4 regions of the Enterobacter cloacae complex sp. HYC074_NIDB genome follow, and region 3 is predicted to be linked to each of the others. Evidence: predicted binding sites of a transcription regulator. Region 3 holds the regulator's gene; each other region holds the start of a gene.
The links. The regulator Fur, encoded in region 3, represses iron uptake genes when iron is present. The targets are predictions, from matches to a motif close to ATAATAATGAGAACNACTATCAA.

Region 1 (4,519 bases), 1.9 Mb from region 3:
CGTACTGGCTAAAACCTACGGCGGTGCTGCTCGTGCTTTCGATCAGATCGATAACGCACCAGAAGAAAAAGCTCGTGGTATCACCATCAACACTTCTCACGTTGAGTATGACACCCCGACTCGCCACTACGCACACGTAGACTGCCCAGGCCACGCCGACTATGTTAAAAACATGATCACCGGTGCTGCGCAGATGGACGGCGCGATCCTGGTTGTTGCTGCGACTGACGGCCCTATGCCTCAGACTCGTGAGCACATCCTGCTGGGTCGTCAGGTAGGCGTTCCTTACATCATCGTGTTCCTGAACAAGTGCGACATGGTTGATGACGAAGAGCTGCTGGAACTGGTAGAGATGGAAGTTCGTGAACTGCTGTCTCAGTACGATTTCCCAGGCGACGACACTCCAATCGTTCGTGGTTCCGCGCTGAAAGCGCTGGAAGGCGAAGCAGAGTGGGAAGAGAAAATCATCGAACTGGCTGGCTACCTGGATTCTTACATCCCAGAACCAGAGCGTGCGATTGACAAGCCATTCCTGCTGCCAATCGAAGACGTATTCTCCATCTCCGGTCGTGGTACCGTTGTTACCGGTCGTGTAGAGCGCGGTATCATCAAAGTTGGTGAAGAAGTTGAAATCGTTGGTATCAAAGAGACTGCGAAGTCTACCTGTACTGGCGTTGAAATGTTCCGCAAACTGCTGGACGAAGGCCGTGCTGGTGAGAACGTTGGTGTTCTGCTGCGTGGTATCAAACGTGAAGAAATCGAACGTGGTCAGGTTCTGGCGAAGCCAGGCTCAATCAAGCCACACACCAAGTTCGAATCTGAAGTGTACATTCTGTCCAAAGACGAAGGCGGCCGTCATACTCCGTTCTTCAAAGGCTACCGTCCACAGTTCTACTTCCGTACAACTGACGTGACCGGTACCATCGAACTGCCAGAAGGCGTAGAGATGGTAATGCCAGGCGACAACATCAAGATGGTTGTGACTCTGATCCACCCAATCGCGATGGACGACGGTCTGCGTTTCGCAATCCGTGAAGGCGGCCGTACCGTTGGCGCGGGCGTTGTTGCTAAAGTTCTGGGCTAATTAATTATCCCTGAAATAAAAAGGACGCTTCGGCGTCCTTTTTTGTTTTCTACCGTAAAGTCGCTGTCATAAAAATTCGCATTTTTTGTCTTCTCCCGCCACGTATTCCGGCGCCTGTGCTATTGTAATCATAACCATTCTCACTTACACTTTGCGCATATTTTGAACGGGAGTCTTTATGTACGTTTGTTTATGTAATGGTGTAAGCGACAAAAAAATTCGTCAGGCCGTTCGCCAGTTTCAACCACAATCTTTCCAGCAGCTTCGCAAGTTTGTTCCGGTGGGAAATCAATGCGGTAAATGCGTTCGCGCAGCGCGTGAGATCATGCAGGACGAACTGATGCAGATCCCGGAATTCAAAGAGATCGCGTAAGCCTCTATCTTTTTTTTGACATCCCCGTAGCCCGATCTACGCTTCAATGAGTGGAAGCGGAGGGACTATATAATGAAAGGTGATGTTAAAATCATAAGTTATCTCAATAAATTATTGGGAAATGAGCTTGTCGCAATCAATCAGTATTTTCTCCATGCAAGAATGTTCAAAAACTGGGGACTGACTCGCCTCAACGATGTTGAATACCATGAGTCCATTGATGAAATGAAACACGCCGATAAATACATTGAGCGTATTTTATTCCTCGAAGGCATTCCTAACCTACAGGATCTCGGAAAACTGGGCATCGGAGAAGATGTCGAAGAGATGCTACGTTCTGATCTCCGGCTGGAGCTGGAGGGTGCAAAAGACCTGCGTGAAGCCATTGCCTATGCGGACAGCGTACATGACTACGTCAGCCGCGATATGATGATCCAGATCCTGGCCGATGAAGAAGGGCACATCGACTGGCTTGAGACCGAACTGGATCTCATTAGCAAAATTGGCCTACAGAACTACCTTCAGTCTCAGATCAAAGTGGAAAGTTAATCAGGCTTTCCCAGCCAACGCATAAACCCGCTGCCGCCAGAAATGGCCCAAAAGGCAGTGGGTTTTTTAATGCCTGCTTATCAGGAGTAAACAACGAGAAAGCAACCAGATACAGCAGAGCCATTAACGCGGCTACGAGTGCCAGTACTGGCAGTACACACCAGCCATGCCATGCCCCCAGCGCCGCCAGATATTTTATGTCGCCATATCCCATACCTTCACGTCGGCAGATGAGCCGATATCCCCAATAGATAACGGCGAATCCGGCGTATCCTGCCAGCGCACCCACCACCGCGCTCGGCAAAAAATCAGGATGGAGGCACAGCTGGTAAAGCAGGCCGGTCCATAGCAGCGGGCAAAGAAATTTGTCGGGAAGAAGCCCCGTGCGAATATCGGTGCGAACAAGCAAGGCCGATAACGCAAAATAGATCACCAGAAAGGGGAGGGACAGTAGCATAGCGAAAGCCTCAAAACGGTTTGAGCGCATACTCGTAATAATCTGCATGTCCGGCAATGTGCAAAAACAGCAATTGCGTAGCGGCTTCAGACAAAGAGTTGAGAAGGGATACTTTGCATAAAAAAATGCGAGGCCTTACGCAGAGTACGTCTTTAGCGCTTAATTTCTAAACGGCACTTGCGTCTTCCCCAGATTTACGTATAATGCGCGGGCTTGTCGTAATTGACGGCGGGTTCAATCTGAACCAGAGTAGCTCACTTTGTTACTCAACAATGCTCCCAATTGGGGAGCTACGTAAGAACGGTTACACTCTCCCATCAATCGTAATGGGTTTGAGGAGTAATCATTTTCGTTTATAAAATAATTGGAGCTCTGGTCTCATGCAGAACCAAAGAATCCGTATCCGCCTTAAAGCGTTTGATCATCGTCTGATCGATCAATCAACCGCGGAAATCGTCGAGACTGCTAAGCGCACTGGTGCGCAAGTCCGTGGTCCGATCCCGCTGCCGACCCGCAAAGAGCGCTTTACCGTTCTGATCTCTCCGCACGTTAACAAAGATGCGCGTGATCAGTACGAAATCCGCACTCACAAGCGTCTGGTTGACATCGTTGAGCCAACTGAGAAAACCGTTGATGCTCTGATGCGTCTGGATCTGGCTGCCGGTGTAGACGTGCAGATCAGCCTGGGTTAATCAGGTCATCGAGCGATTGAGAGGTTGAAACAATGATTGGTTTAGTCGGTAAAAAAGTGGGTATGACCCGCATCTTCACTGAAGATGGCGTTTCTATCCCAGTAACCGTAATCGAAGTTGAAGCAAACCGCGTTACTCAGGTTAAAGATCTGGCTAACGATGGCTACCGCGCTATTCAGGTTACCACTGGTGCTAAAAAAGCTAACCGTGTAACCAAACCAGAAGCGGGTCACTTCGCTAAAGCTGGCGTTGAAGCTGGCCGTGGTCTGTGGGAATTCCGTCTTGCTGAAGGCGAAGAGTTCACCGTAGGTCAGGACATTAGCGTTGAGCTGTTTGCTGACGTTAAAAAAGTTGACGTAACCGGTACCTCTAAAGGTAAAGGTTTTGCTGGTACCGTTAAGCGCTGGAACTTCCGTACCCAGGACGCTACTCACGGTAACTCCTTGTCTCACCGCGTTCCGGGTTCTATCGGTCAGAACCAGACTCCGGGCAAAGTGTTCAAAGGCAAGAAAATGGCAGGTCAGCTGGGCAACGAACGTGTAACCGTTCAGAGCCTGGACGTAGTACGTGTTGACGCTGAGCGCAACCTGCTGCTGGTTAAAGGTGCGGTCCCGGGTGCAACCGGTAGCGACCTGATCGTTAAACCAGCTGTGAAGGCGTAAGGGGATAGCAATGGAATTAGTATTGAAAGACGCGCAGAGCGCGCTGACTGTTTCCGAAACTACCTTCGGTCGTGATTTCAACGAAGCGCTGGTTCACCAGGTTGTTGTTGCTTATGCAGCTGGTGCTCGTCAGGGTACTCGTGCTCAGAAGACTCGTGCTGAAGTAACTGGTTCAGGCAAAAAGCCATGGCGCCAGAAAGGTACCGGCCGTGCGCGTTCAGGTTCTATCAAGAGCCCGATCTGGCGTTCAGGTGGCGTGACCTTCGCTGCGCGTCCACAGGACCACAGTCAAAAAGTTAACAAAAAGATGTACCGCGGCGCGCTGAAAAGCATTCTGTCCGAACTGGTACGTCAGGATCGTCTGATCGTTGTCGAGAAGTTCTCTGTTGAAGCGCCTAAAACTAAGCTGCTGGCACAGAAACTGAAAGACATGGCTCTGGAAGATGTGCTGATCATCACCGGTGAGCTGGACGAGAACCTGTTCCTGGCCGCGCGTAACCTGCACAAGGTTGACGTACGCGACGCGACTGGTATCGACCCGGTTAGCCTGATCGCCTTCGACAAAGTCGTAATGACTGCTGATGCTGTTAAGCAAGTTGAGGAGATGCTGGCATGATTCGTGAAGAACGTCTGCTGAAGGTGCTGCGCGCACCGCACGTTTCTGAAAAAGCGTCTACTGCGATGGAAAAAACAAACACCATC
Region 2 (4,519 bases), 1.8 Mb from region 3:
TTGACGGCACCGGCAAGCTCGTTGCCACCGACACCATTTACCCGCACACCGGTCAGGCAGCGAAAGCGGCTGTCGTCGTCGCCGCGCTGTGCGAGAAGTACAACGTTGAGCTGGTTGCCATCGGTAACGGTACGGCGTCCCGCGAAACCGAACGTTTCTATCTCGACGTGCAGAAGCAGTTCCCGAAAGTGACGGCGCAGAAAGTGATCGTCAGCGAAGCGGGGGCATCAGTCTACTCCGCCTCTGAGCTGGCAGCGCAGGAGTTCCCGGATCTGGACGTTTCCCTGCGCGGCGCGGTCTCTATCGCCCGTCGTTTGCAGGATCCGCTGGCGGAGCTGGTGAAGATCGACCCGAAATCCATCGGTGTGGGCCAGTATCAGCACGACGTGAGCCAGACGCAGCTGGCGCGCAAGCTGGATGCGGTAGTGGAAGACTGTGTTAACGCCGTCGGCGTGGACCTGAACACCGCTTCCGTTCCCCTGCTGACCCGCGTGGCGGGCCTGACCCGTATGATGGCACAGAATATCGTCGCCTGGCGTGATGAGAACGGTCAGTTCCAGAACCGCCAGCAGCTGCTGAAGGTGAGCCGTCTGGGGCCGAAAGCATTTGAGCAGTGCGCGGGCTTCCTGCGCATCAACCACGGCGATAACCCGCTGGATGCCTCTACCGTTCACCCGGAAGCGTACCCTGTTGTTGAGCGCATCCTGGCCGCGACTCAGCAGGCGCTTAAAGACCTGATGGGCGACAGCAGCGCGCTGCGTAACCTGAAAGCGGTGGATTTCACCGACGAACAGTTCGGTGTGCCGACGGTCACTGACATCATCAAAGAGCTGGAAAAACCGGGCCGCGATCCGCGTCCTGAGTTTAAAACCGCGACCTTTGCTGACGGCGTGGAAACCATGAACGACCTGCTGCCGGGCATGGTGCTGGAGGGGGCGGTAACCAACGTCACCAACTTTGGCGCGTTTGTGGATATCGGTGTGCATCAGGACGGTCTGGTGCATATCTCTTCCCTCGCCGACAAGTTCGTTGAAGATCCGCACACCGTGGTCAAAGCGGGCGACATCGTGAAGGTGAAAGTGCTGGAAGTGGATCTCCAGCGCAAGCGTATTGCCCTGACCATGCGTCTGGACGAGCAGCCGGGCGACACTAACGCGCGCCGTGGCGGTAATGGCGGTGGCCGTGAACAGCAGCGTCCGGCAGCGAAAGCCGCGAAGCCACGCGGACGTGACGCACAGCCAGCAGGCAACAGCGCGATGATGGATGCGCTGGCAGCGGCGATGGGTAAGAAACGCTAATGCTGTAAATGCCCGGTGGCGCGACGCTTACCGGGCCTACGGTTTTGTAGGCCGGGCAAACGCAGTGCCGCCCGGCAAGCAGGCCGCAGGGAATTAAAATAAATAAGTTGTATCCATATTTAAACCACGAATTATCACCTCATTAACAAATAGCCTTCTTTTTATTTTCACCTCAATTTCGCAAATATTGAGCAAGGTCAAGCAGACCGCAAATTAATACGATTAACAACATCCCGTCACATTTTTATTATTGCTGATAAAAACTATTCTCATTATCATCGCAGTGTAGATTATTTAACCTCTCGTGGAATCAGGCGCTATGCAATTCACTCCAGACAGTGCGTGGAAAATTATCGGTTTTACCCGTGAGATAAGCCCGGCCTATCGGCAGAAGCTGCTGTCCCTGGGCATGCTACCCGGCTCATCGTTCCAGGTGGTGCGCGTTGCGCCGTTGGGCGATCCTGTTCATATCGAAACCCGACGCGTTAATCTGGTTCTGCGTAAAAAAGACCTCGCATTAATTGAAGTTGAATCTTTATCCCGTTAACAAGCCAGCGGTTTCAGTGAGTCTATTACAATGAAAAAATTAACTATTGGCTTAATTGGCAATCCTAATTCCGGCAAGACAACCTTATTTAATCAGTTAACCGGCGCACGCCAGCGTGTGGGAAATTGGGCAGGCGTAACGGTTGAACGCAAAGAGGGCCAGTTCACTACAACAGATAATCAGGTCACGCTGGTTGATTTACCGGGGACCTATTCACTCACCACGATTTCATCCCAGACCTCACTCGATGAGCAAATTGCCTGCCACTATATTCTGAGCGGCGACGCGGATCTGCTCATCAATGTGGTGGATGCCTCTAATCTCGAACGAAATCTGTACCTCACGCTACAGCTGCTGGAGCTGGGGATCCCCTGCATCGTAGCGCTTAACATGCTCGACATCGCCGAGAAGCAAAAGCTGCGCATCGACGTCGACGCCCTCTCCGCCCGTCTGGGCTGCCCGGTGGTTCCGCTGGTTTCTACCCGCGCACGCGGCATTGACGCCCTGAAGCTGGCGATTGACCGCCACACGGGCAATGCCGACGTCGAACTGGTGCACTACGCCCAACCCCTGCTGCGCGAAGCCGGGCAACTGGCGCAGGAGATGGACAACAGCATGCCCGCCAGACAACGTCTGTGGCTTGGCCTGCAAATGCTGGAAGGCGATATCTACAGCCGCGCCTACGCAGGCGATGCGGCGGATAAGCTGGGCGTCGCGCAGGCTCGCCTGAGCGACGAGCTGGACGATCCCGCTCTGCATATTGCGGATGCGCGCTATCAGGCCATCGCCGCTATCTGTGACGTGGTCAGCAATGCATTAACCGCTGAACCCAGCCGCTTCACCGCCGCCGTGGATAAGATTGTGCTCAACCGCTTCCTCGGTTTGCCGATCTTTTTACTGGTGATGTACGTGATGTTCCTGCTCGCCATTAACATCGGCGGTGCATTACAACCTATCTTTGATGGCGGCTCTGTCGCTATCTTCGTGCACGGTATTCAGTGGCTGGGCTACACCCTCCACTTCCCGGAATGGTTGACCATCTTCCTTGCGCAGGGGATCGGCGGCGGGATTAATACCGTCCTGCCACTAGTACCGCAGATCGGCATGATGTACCTGTTCCTCTCCTTCCTTGAGGATTCCGGCTACATGGCGCGCGCGGCCTTCGTAATGGACCGCCTGATGCAGGCGCTGGGGCTGCCGGGTAAATCCTTCGTGCCGCTGATTGTCGGTTTTGGCTGTAACGTGCCGTCAGTCATGGGCGCGCGTACGCTGGATGCCCCGCGCGAACGCCTGATGACCATCATGATGGCGCCGTTCATGTCCTGCGGCGCGCGTCTGGCGATCTTCGCGGTCTTTGCCGCGGCGTTCTTTGGTCAGGAAGGGGCGCTGGCCGTCTTCTCCCTGTATGTGCTGGGTATCGTGATGGCTATTCTCACCGGCCTGATGCTGAAGCACACCATCATGCGTGGCGAAGCGTCGCCGTTCGTGATGGAACTGCCGGTTTATCACGTTCCGCATCTGAAAAGCCTGATTATTCAGACATGGCAGCGCCTGAAGGGCTTCGTTCTGCGCGCCGGTAAGGTGATTGTGGTGGTCAGCATTTTCCTGAGCGCCCTGAACAGCTTCACCCTGAGCGGCCAGGCCGCGGACAACATTAATGACTCTGCCCTGGCCTCCGTCAGCCGGATCATTACGCCGGTCTTCAAACCGATTGGCGTTCAGGAAGACAACTGGCAGGCAACCGTGGGCCTGTTCACCGGCGCGATGGCAAAAGAGGTAGTTGTCGGCACCCTGAACACGCTTTACACCGCGGAAAACATCCAGGAAGAGGAGTTTAATCCGGCAGCGTTCAACCTCGGCGATGAACTGCTTGGCGCGGTGGAAGAGACCTGGCAGAGCCTCAAAGACACCTTCAGCCTGAGCGTACTGGCGAACCCGATTGAAGCCAGCAAAGGCGACGGCGAAATGGCGACCGGAGCAATGGGCGTGATGGGCCAGAAATTTGGCAGCGCGTCGGCGGCCTACAGCTACCTGATCTTCGTCCTGCTCTATATTCCATGCATCTCGGTCATGGGCGCCATTGCCCGTGAGTCCAGCCGCGGCTGGATGGGCTTCTCCATTCTGTGGGGGCTGAACATTGCCTACTCGCTGGCGACCGTGTTTTATCAGGCCGTCAATTACAGCCAGCATCCGCGCTACAGCCTGGTCTGTATCCTCGCGGTGATCCTGTTTAACGTAATGGTGATTGGCCTGCTGCGCCGGGCGCGTAGCCGCGTTGACGTTAACCTGCTGGCAACGCGCAAAACCCCAACGACCTGCTGTAACAGCCCAGCAGGCGACTGTCACTGAGGGGAAAAAGATGGCATCGTTGATTCAGGTTCGTGACTTACTGGCGTTACAGGGACGAATGGAGGCGAAGCAGCTCAGCCTCAGCCTGCATACGCCGCAGCCGATGATCGATGCCATGCTGGAAAGGCTGGAGGCGATGGGGAAAGCCGTGCGCATTCAGGAAGAGCCGGACGGTTGTCTGTCCGGCAGTTGCAAGAGTTGTCCTGAAGGTAAAGCCTGTCTCAGGGAGTGGTGGACGCTTCGCTGATAAAACCGGACAGCGCCGAACAAAACTCAGCAGGATGAGAGATGAACGGCGCATGTGCCGCTTTGGCAACCACCATTG
Region 3 (4,519 bases):
CCTTTCTCACTCGACATGGAACGCCAACCTGGATTTCCAGTCGGGATATGCCGCCGATATGTTCGGGATCGATATTGCCGCATTCACCGCAATTGAAATGGCCGAAAATGGCGACAGCGGCCATCCGAACGAAATTGCGTTCTCCTCCAGTAATAAAGCCTACGACGAAGACTGGTCCGGCGATAAAAGCGGTATCAGCCTGTATAAAGCGGCTGCAAAATTCAAATATGGCCCGGTCTGGGCGCGGGGTGGTTATATCCAGCCAACCGGCCAGACGTTGTTAGCGCCGCACTGGAGCTTTATGCCAGGCACCTATCAGGGGGCGGAAGCCGGTGCTAATTTTGACTACGGCGATGCGGGGGCGTTGAGCTTCTCCTATATGTGGACCAACGAGTACAAAGCGCCGTGGCACATTGAGATGGACAAGTTCTATCAGAACGATAAAAAAACCAAAGTTGATTATCTCCACTCGCTGGGAGCGAAGTACGACTTTAAAAACGATCTGGTGCTGGAAGCTGCATTTGGTCAGGCTGAAGGCTATATCGATCAGTACTTTGCTAAAGCCAGCTACAAATTTGATATCGCGGGTAGCCCGCTGAGCACCAGCTATCAGTTCTACGGTACGCGCGACAAGGTCAGTGATGGCAGCGTAAATGATATCTATGACGGCACCGCGTGGTTACAGGCGCTGACCTTCGGCTACAAGGTAGGTCAGGTTGATTTGCGTCTGGAGGGAACATGGGTCAAGGCAGAAGGGCAGCAGGGCTACTTCCTGCAACGTATGACCCCAACCTACGCCTCCTCTAACGGTCGTCTGGATATCTGGTGGGATAACCGCTCTGACTTTAACGCCGACGGCGAAAAGGCGGTCTTCTTCGGGGCAATGTATGACCTGAAAAACTGGAACCTGCCCGGCTGGGCAGTGGGCGCGTCCTACGCGTACGCCTGGGATGCGAAGCCAGCGGATATGGCTACGCCAGACGCGTACTACGATCCAAACTACCGTCTGAAAGAGTCTTCATACAGCCTGGATGCGATTTACACCCTTCAGGAGGGCCGTGCGAAAGGCACGATGTTCAAACTGCACTTCACCCAGTATGACAACCACTCCGATATCCCGAGCTACGCGGGCGGCTACGGCAACATCTTCCAGGATGAACGTGACGTGAAATTCATGGTCATTGCGCCATTTACCATCTTCTGATGAATGCTGCGGCGGGCGGTGTCCCGCCGTTATGGAGACTGAACATGATGAATAAAAGGGTAATCGTTGCGTTGCTGACCTTCGGGCTGGTGGCATGCGCGCAGGATCAGGCGCCGAAAGAGGACTCCCGTCTGAAAGAGGCCTACAGCGCGTGCATCAATACCGCACAGGGTTCACCTGAGAAGATTGAGGCCTGTCAAAGCGTGCTGAACGTGCTGAAAAAAGACAAAACCCATGAGCAATTCGCCACGCAGGAAAACGTTCGCGTAATGGATTACCAGGCCTGTATTCAGGCGCGTAAAACCAGTAACGATCAGGAAGTGGCGAAGCGTTGCGATAAGATCTGGAACGAGATACGCAATAACAATAAATAAGTTGCTTTACGCCCGGTGGCGCAGCGTCACCGGGCTTTTCAGGCAAAAAAAAGCCAACCTCACGGCTGGCTCAGAGTATGAACACTCACTTATTTTGCGTCGTGCGCATGTTCATTTTCGCGGCAATCACCTTCAGCACAGTGACCGTACAGGTACAGGCTGTGGTTGGTCAGGCGGATGCCATGACGGGCGGCGATTTCACGCTGGCGCGATTCAATGGAATCATCGCTAAATTCAATGACCTTGCCACAGTCGAGGCAGATCAGGTGATCGTGGTGGTGCTGCTGAGTCAGCTCGAACACGGATTTACCGCCTTCGAAATTATGACGAGTAACAATGCCCGCGTCATCAAACTGGTTCAGCACACGATAGACGGTTGCCAGCCCAATCTCTTCACCCATATCGATAAGACGCTTATAAAGGTCTTCCGCACTGACATGGTGATTGTCTGGCCCCTGAAGCACTTCAAGGATTTTTAACCGAGGAAGCGTTACTTTCAGGCCAGCTTTCTTTAATGCGGTATTGTTGTCAGTCATGCGGAATCTGTCCTGTTGCTAAACGATTCACTTCAAAAGAAGAAGTGACAGAAAATGCACTTGGGATAATGCGTCTCATTATAGAACTGCCATGGCTAAATGAAAACTGCAAGTCTCAAGCAAAGTATGCTTATAAAAACGTGGTATCACCAACAAACTTGTTCGATGGCACCCACTTTTTACCAGGGGGATATTGTACAGGTCTGGGCGAAAAAGTTAAAAGTTTGTAGCAATTAATTTAATCGGTTTTACCTGGAAAACGGGCGCAACCGGAGTTGCGCCGCAGGGATATCAGGCGTTAAGGATATCGTCCAGGTTCAGCTCTTCACGAACCTGCTTAACCCATTTTTCTACACGCTCAGCGGTCAGCTCTGGCTGACGGTCTTCATCAATGGCCAAGCCAACGAAGTGATCGTCATCTGCCAGACCTTTGGAAGCTTCGAAATGGTAACCCGCCGTTGGCCAGTGACCGACGATCGCCGCACCGCGTGGCTCAATGATGTCGCGAATAGTGCCCAGCGCATCACAGAAATACTCAGCATAGTCTTCCTGATCGCCACAGCCAAACAGGGCAACCAGCTTGCCGTTGAAGTCTACTTCTTCCAGCGTCGGGAAGAAATCGTCCCAGTCACACTGTGCTTCACCGTAGTACCATGTGGGGATGCCCAGCAGCAGGATGTCATAGCCCTCGAGATCTTCTTTGCTGCTCTTGGCGATGTCATGCACATCAGCAACGTCTTTACCGAGCTGTTTTTGAATGTTTTTTGCGATATTTTCAGTGTTGCCAGTATCACTGCCAAAGAAAATGCCGATGATTGCCATGAGTAAAATAACCTCTTGAAACTTAATGGTATGGTGGCGCAAATTGTCCACGGATAAGGGCAATAATAGCAGAACAGGCAACCCTGCGGAAACAGCTATCACGCAGGACTGCACTCTGTGCTACATGAAAAAGGTAATATTGGGGATTTTCTGACTCACGCCTTGCCGCGTAACGTCTCAAGCTGGGCGATCAGCATCTCTTCGATCAATTCGCTGCGGCTGATGTTGCGCGCGTCAGCTAATTCGTTAAGCGCATCGACGGCATCGGCATTCAGCTTCAGTTCGACACGCTTAAGCCCACGATTTTTATCGCGTTTAAGCTGGTTGCGTTTATTGATACGCAGCTGTTCATCGCGCGAAAGCGGATTCGTTTTCGGTCGTCCCGGTCGACGCTCATTCGCGAACAGATCTAGTGTCGTACGGTCCGTTTGTTCTTTGGCCATGATTCTGAGACTTCGGGGGAAACACGCCGCCCTGCTAATGCCCGGGCGATAAGCGCGCCATCATACATCACCCAAATCCACACGCCAACGACTGGAAGCCCGTCGTCTTCCGGTCGCTGGCTTTTTAATCAATTCGCTGTATCAGTAAGATAGCGGCGAATGGCGCGCAGGACGGCATCCGGTTTTTCCGCGTGTACCCAGTGCCCGGCACCCGCAATGACGTGAGCGCGAGCCTGCGGGAATTGCGCCAGCAGCGCGTCACGGTACGCGTCAGTGACGTAAGGGGAGTTGCCGCCGCGAATAAAAAGGGTAGGGTGCGGCCAGGCGGGGACGGCTTCCCAGCCCACAATATGCGAATACTGATCCCACAGCACCGGGACGTTAAAGCGCCATTGCCCGTCAACAAACGATTTCAGCAGGAACTGGACCACGCCTTCTTCATCAAGATGCTCGCGCATAACGGCAGCCGCCTGTTGGCGGGTTGCGACACCCGCTTCGGTGACCGCATTGATGGCGGCAAAAATCTCATCGTGACGGCGAACGTCGTAATTGACGGGCGCAACGTCGATGACCACCAGCCCGGAAATTCGCTCAGGTGCCAGCGCAGTGAGCGCCATCACCGCTTTACCGCCCATTGAATGCCCGATAAGCGTCGCTTTCTGAATATTATTCGCATCGAGGGTGTCCCGCAGATCCTGCGCCATGGCTGCGTACGTCATCTCCTCCGAGCGCCCTGAAAGACCGTGATTGCGCATATCAACCTGGAGGATCTCGTGATCGGTCACTAAATCGCGCGCCAGCACACCCAGATTATCCAGGCTACCAAACAGGCCGTGAACCAGTACGATGGGAGAATTATTGTTCGGCGATTGTGCAGTTTGCGCTCGGGTATTCAATTTCATGGCAAAGTTCTTTTTTTAGGTTTGTCAGGTTAGGGTATCATGTTGACCATTCTGCCGCCCGGGGGCAAGGATCCAGTTTAATCTGACTTTTGCCGCCAACCTGGTTTGACGCTATCCGCTGTTGGGATTTGACCTTATAATCTCAACGACTTGTATTCAGATAAGATATCGCACTGGATTAAGATGAAAACAATCGAAGTTGATGACGAACTCTATCAGTATATTGCCAGCCAGACGC
Region 4 (4,519 bases), 100 kb from region 3:
GGCTCCAGTTATTACCCACAATAGTATGGTGGTCGAAGCGCAGGGCAGGGGTCAGCATGGTGCTGTCGGTCAGCTCCATGTTGTTTTCGGCAAACAGGGAGAAGATCTCCGCTGACGTGTACGGGCTACGATCTTCGCTCATGCCCGGGATGGTGCCCCCCTGCTGGGTTTGTGTAAATGAGGTTGAGTCCTTCATGCGCTGCTGGTTCCACTCGGTGCCGAGCGTCAGGTTCTGGTTCACAATGAAATCAATCGGCAGGTTGATTTCGCTGTGCAGCATCACGTCGGCCAGATCGGTATCGGTGAATTTATTGCTGTTGAACAGGCCTTCCAGACCGCCCGCCAGCCCTTCACCCAGACGAGAGTTGCGGGTGTGCTCGTACTGCGCCCAGTTGCTGGTGGTGATGCCGTTATCCCAGCCGCCGTTCCAGGTCACGGCGAAGTTCTGACGATAGATACGGTTAGTCTCTTTACCGTAGTTCTTCTTCACCAGCGCGTTGTCGTTGTTGGTGTTCTGCGTGTCGCCCGCATACAGGTTGTTCTGGCGGCTATAGCCCGCCTCAAACTCCAGCGACTGCATCGGCGCGAAGTCCCAGCGCACCACGCCGTTGATGTCTTTATTTTCCACACCTTCACGGCCTGCGGGCAGGGTGTTGGCGTAATCTTTCGTGCGGTCAGACTGGTGACCCTGGTTGATATCCCACGCGTCGGCCTGGGTTTTATCCAGGTTACCGTACATGCGGAAGCTGAAATCCCCGCCCAGCGGGCCGCTCAGGCTGAAGTTGGTGCGTTTGGTGGAACCTTCGTCTTTATGCTCTGGCGCGTTCAGGTAGGTGTTCCAGGAGCCGTGCCACTGGTCGTCAAATTTTTTGGTGATGATGTTCACCACGCCGCCCGCCGCACCATTACCGTAGCGGGCAGCAGCCGGGCCACGGATCACTTCGATGCGCTCGATCATCTCCGGCGGGACCCAGCCGGTATCGCCGCGGGTATCACGCTCGCCGCGCCAGCCCAGACGGATGGAGTTGCGGCTGGTGACCGGCTTGCCGTCGATCAGGATCAGGGTGTTTTCCGGGCCCATGCCGCGAATGTCAATCTGACGGTTGTTCCCGCGCTGGCCGCTGGTGGAGTTGCCGGTCAGGTTAACGCCCGGCATGGTGCGGATGATTTCCGCCACGTCGCGCGCGGGCGGGTTTTTGCGGATCTCATCGGCGGTGATGGTCGACACGCCCGGCGCCTGCAAATTCTGCTCGGCGGCGGTGATCACCATGGTGTCTTCGTGCTGCGCGGAGGCGGTATTGTCGTCTGCCATGGCGGGCAGCGCGACACCATAAATCCCTAAATTGACCAGCAAGGCCAGAGAGTGAATCTTCTTATTCATTGTACGTCCCGCTTTTATGGTTATTTAATGAGCGCGCTTCCCACAGCGCGGGCATTACGCTATTGCAAATGCAAATAGTTATCAATAATATTATCAATAAAATTTGCTCTGAAACAAAAAAGACTGTTAAACATGGGGTTATAAGGGTGACGGTGTTAACAACCGGAAGTGAAGCGTGGTGGCAGACGAAAAACGGGCCGGAACGGGAACGTCATCAGGAAAACTATCGCGTGACATTCTGGTGGCGGGACCCGGCGGGAACGCAGAAAACCTCGACGGTGAAACGCGTCTGGCTCTACGTCACCGGCGTGACCGATCATCATCAAAATGCCCGTCCGCAATCCCTTGAACGTATCCCGGATACCGACGTCTGGCAGTGGCAGGGCGAGTTCAGTCCCGAATGGCGCGGCAGCTACTGTTTTATCCCCTCCGATAACGAAAACGATTTTGCCGATGCAGTGTTTGAAGGCGAGCAGCCGGACCGCATGGCGCTGCGCGAAGGCTGGCGTAAACTGTTGCCGCACGCGGTGTCCGACCCGCTGAATCCGCAAAGCTGGCGCGGCGGGCGCGGGCACGCCGTCTCGGCGCTGGAGATGCCGGAGGCGCCCGTACAGCCCGGCTGGAACCATCCCGATACCCCTTACAATAAGCCTGTCTGTATTGATTGGCACAGCGCGCGTCTGAAGAACCGTCGTCGCGTGTGGATTTTTACCACCGGGGATGAAAGCCCCGAGCGCCCGCTGGCGGTGCTCCTTGACGGGCAGTTCTGGGCCGAAAGCATGCCCGTCTGGCCTGCTCTGGCGTCGCTCACCCATGAAGGCAAACTGCCGCCTGCGGTTTATGTCTTAATTGACGTCATTGACACCGCACACCGCAGCCGCGAGCTGCCGTGCAACCCTGATTTCTGGCTGGCAGTGCAGGAAGAACTTCTCCCGCAAGTGAAAAGCATGGCCCCGTTCAGCGACCGCGCCGACCATACCGTGGTGGCGGGTCAGAGCTTCGGCGGACTCTCTTCCCTCTATGCGGGCCTCAACTGGCCGCAGCGTTTTGGCTGCATCCTCAGCCAGTCCGGATCCTACTGGTGGCCGCACCGCGGCGCGCAGCAGGACGGGCTGCTCATCGAACAACTCAAAGCGGGTGAAAAAACCGCTCGCGGGCTGCGCATTGTCCTTGAGGCCGGGCGCAACGAGCCGCTTATTTTGCGCGCCAACCAGGCGATCTTCGCCGAACTACACACTCAGCAACCGGTTTTCTGGCGTCAGGTTGACGGCGGACACGATGCGCTTTGCTGGCGCGGTGGGCTGACGCAGGGGCTGATGACCCTCTGGCAGCCGCTTATTCAATAACGGAGTCTGTATGGAATTCAGCAATCCTTTCGATAATCCGCAGGGACAGTTCGCCATTTTGCAAAATGACCAGGGGCAGTACAGCCTGTGGCCGCAGCAGTGCGAGTTGCCCGCGGGCTGGCGCGTGGTCTGCGAACCGCAATCTCAGGAGGCGTGCCAGCAGTGGCTGGCGGAACAGTGGCAGACGCTTGAGCCGTTTTATTTTGCGGGGGAGCGCGCATGAACCGTCTCCCTCTTGTCGCCGCCCAGCCGGGGATTTGGATGGCAGAGCAGCTTTCCTCCCTGCCAAACGCCTGGAGCGTCGCGCACTATACCGAGCTGAAAGGCGCTATCGATGCGCCATTGCTGGCAAAAGCCATCGCTGAAGGCATGATGCAGGCCGACACCCTGCGGATGCGTTTTGCCGAAGATAACGGTGAGGTGTGGCAGTGGATCGATGAGGCCATGCTCCTGCCGGAGCCGTCCATCGTGCGCGTTGACTCCCACGACGCCGCCGTGGCGCTGATGGAGGCCGATCTCAACCAGAACCTGCGCGTCGACAGCGGTCTGCCGCTGGCGTTTCACCAGCTGATCCAGGTGGGAGAAAGCCACTGGTACTGGTATCAGCGGTATCATCATCTGGTGGTAGATGGCTTCAGTTTCCCGGCCATTACGCGTCAGATCGCCGCCATTTACGCTGCGTGGCAGAAAGGGGAACCCGCGCCCGCCTCCCCGTTTACCCCGTTCGCCGAGGTGGTGGAGGAGTATCAGCGCTATCGCGACAGTGAGGCGTATCAGCGCGACGGTGCTTTCTGGGCCGAACAGCGCCAACAGCTTCCTTCTCCGGTCTCGCTCTCTTCCGCGCCCCTGCCTGGACACGCCGCCACCACCGACATCCTGCGCCTGAAAATGGCGATGGACGGACGTGCTTTCAGCCAGCTTGCACAGATGGCAGGCCAGGCGCAGCGTACCGATCTGGCGCTTGCGCTGGTGGTGCTGTGGCTGGGCCGCCTGACCGGACGGCTGGACTACGCCGCCGGGTTTATCTTTATGCGCCGCATGGGCTCCGCCGCGCTGACCGCGACCGGACCGGTGCTCAACGTCCTGCCGCTGGCGGTGAATATTCGCCCGCACGAGAGCCTGCCGGAACTGGCGCTGCGCCTGGCGAACCAGCTGAAAAAGATGCGTCGCCATCAGCGTTACGACGCCGAACAGATCGTGCGCGACAGCGGACGTGCCGCAGGCGATGAAGCCCTGTTTGGTCCGGTGCTGAACGTCAAGGTGTTCGATTATCAGCTGGATATCGACGGCGTGGAGGCCATTACCCACACGCTGGCGACCGGCCCGGTGAACGATCTGGAGCTTGCGCTGTTCCCGGACGAGCAGGGCGGACTGAGCATTGAGATCCTCGCCAACGGGCAGCGTTACGACGAGGCGACGCTAAAGGGTCACGCGGCGCGGCTGAACGCAATGCTGACGCAGTTTGCCGCCAACCCGGACCTGCGCTGTGGCGACGTGGAAACCGTATCAGAGCAGGAGTATGCCCGGCTGGCGCGCATCAACGATACCGGGCTGGCGCTGCCGTCCACCACGCTGGCAGATCTGGTCGCGGAGCAGGCGAGCAAAACGCCGGACGCCCCCGCGCTGGCGGATGCCCATACTGAACTGAACTACCGCCAGATGCGCGAGCAGGTGGTCGCGCTGGCAAACCTGCTGCGCGCGCGCGGCGTGAAGCCGGGCGACAGCGTGGCGGTGGCGCTTCCGCGCTCGGTGTTCCTGACGTTAGCCTTGCACGGCATTGTGGAGGCGGGCG

Region 1: the regulator Fur is predicted to act here: its motif matches at 1,206-1,228, upstream of bfd (bacterioferritin-associated ferredoxin).
Region 2: the regulator Fur is predicted to act here: its motif matches at 1,555-1,577, upstream of feoA (ferrous iron transporter A).
Region 4: the regulator Fur is predicted to act here: its motif matches at 1,450-1,472, upstream of O1724_RS06450 (TonB-dependent siderophore receptor).

What each region holds. Positions count from the first base shown of each region.
Region 1 covers NZ_CP114214.1:4,326,692-4,331,210, reverse strand. Annotated here, with positions in the region: gene tuf (elongation factor Tu) at 1-1,084, shown strand, start outside; gene bfd (bacterioferritin-associated ferredoxin) at 1,263-1,457, shown strand; gene bfr (bacterioferritin) at 1,530-2,006, shown strand; gene O1724_RS21110 (prepilin peptidase) at 1,990-2,463, opposite strand; gene rpsJ (30S ribosomal protein S10) at 2,844-3,155, shown strand; gene rplC (50S ribosomal protein L3) at 3,188-3,817, shown strand; gene rplD (50S ribosomal protein L4) at 3,828-4,433, shown strand; gene rplW (50S ribosomal protein L23) at 4,430-4,519, shown strand, end outside.
Region 2 covers NZ_CP114214.1:4,393,767-4,398,285, forward strand. Annotated here, with positions in the region: gene O1724_RS21440 (Tex family protein) at 1-1,298, shown strand, start outside; gene feoA (ferrous iron transporter A) at 1,618-1,845, shown strand; gene feoB (Fe(2+) transporter permease subunit FeoB) at 1,876-4,194, shown strand; gene feoC ([Fe-S]-dependent transcriptional repressor FeoC) at 4,205-4,441, shown strand; gene bioH (pimeloyl-ACP methyl ester esterase BioH) at 4,416-4,519, opposite strand, start outside.
Region 3 covers NZ_CP114214.1:1,412,586-1,417,104, forward strand. Annotated here, with positions in the region: gene chiP (chitoporin ChiP) at 1-1,204, shown strand, start outside; gene chiQ (ChiQ/YbfN family lipoprotein) at 1,252-1,578, shown strand; gene fur (ferric iron uptake transcriptional regulator) at 1,668-2,114, opposite strand; gene fldA (flavodoxin FldA) at 2,406-2,936, opposite strand; gene ybfE (LexA regulated protein) at 3,092-3,379, opposite strand; gene ybfF (esterase) at 3,508-4,281, opposite strand; gene seqA (replication initiation negative regulator SeqA) at 4,465-4,519, shown strand, end outside.
Region 4 covers NZ_CP114214.1:1,310,367-1,314,885, forward strand. Annotated here, with positions in the region: gene O1724_RS06450 (TonB-dependent siderophore receptor) at 1-1,381, opposite strand, end outside; gene fes (enterochelin esterase) at 1,528-2,727, shown strand; gene O1724_RS06460 (MbtH family protein) at 2,738-2,950, shown strand; gene entF (enterobactin non-ribosomal peptide synthetase EntF) at 2,947-4,519, shown strand, end outside.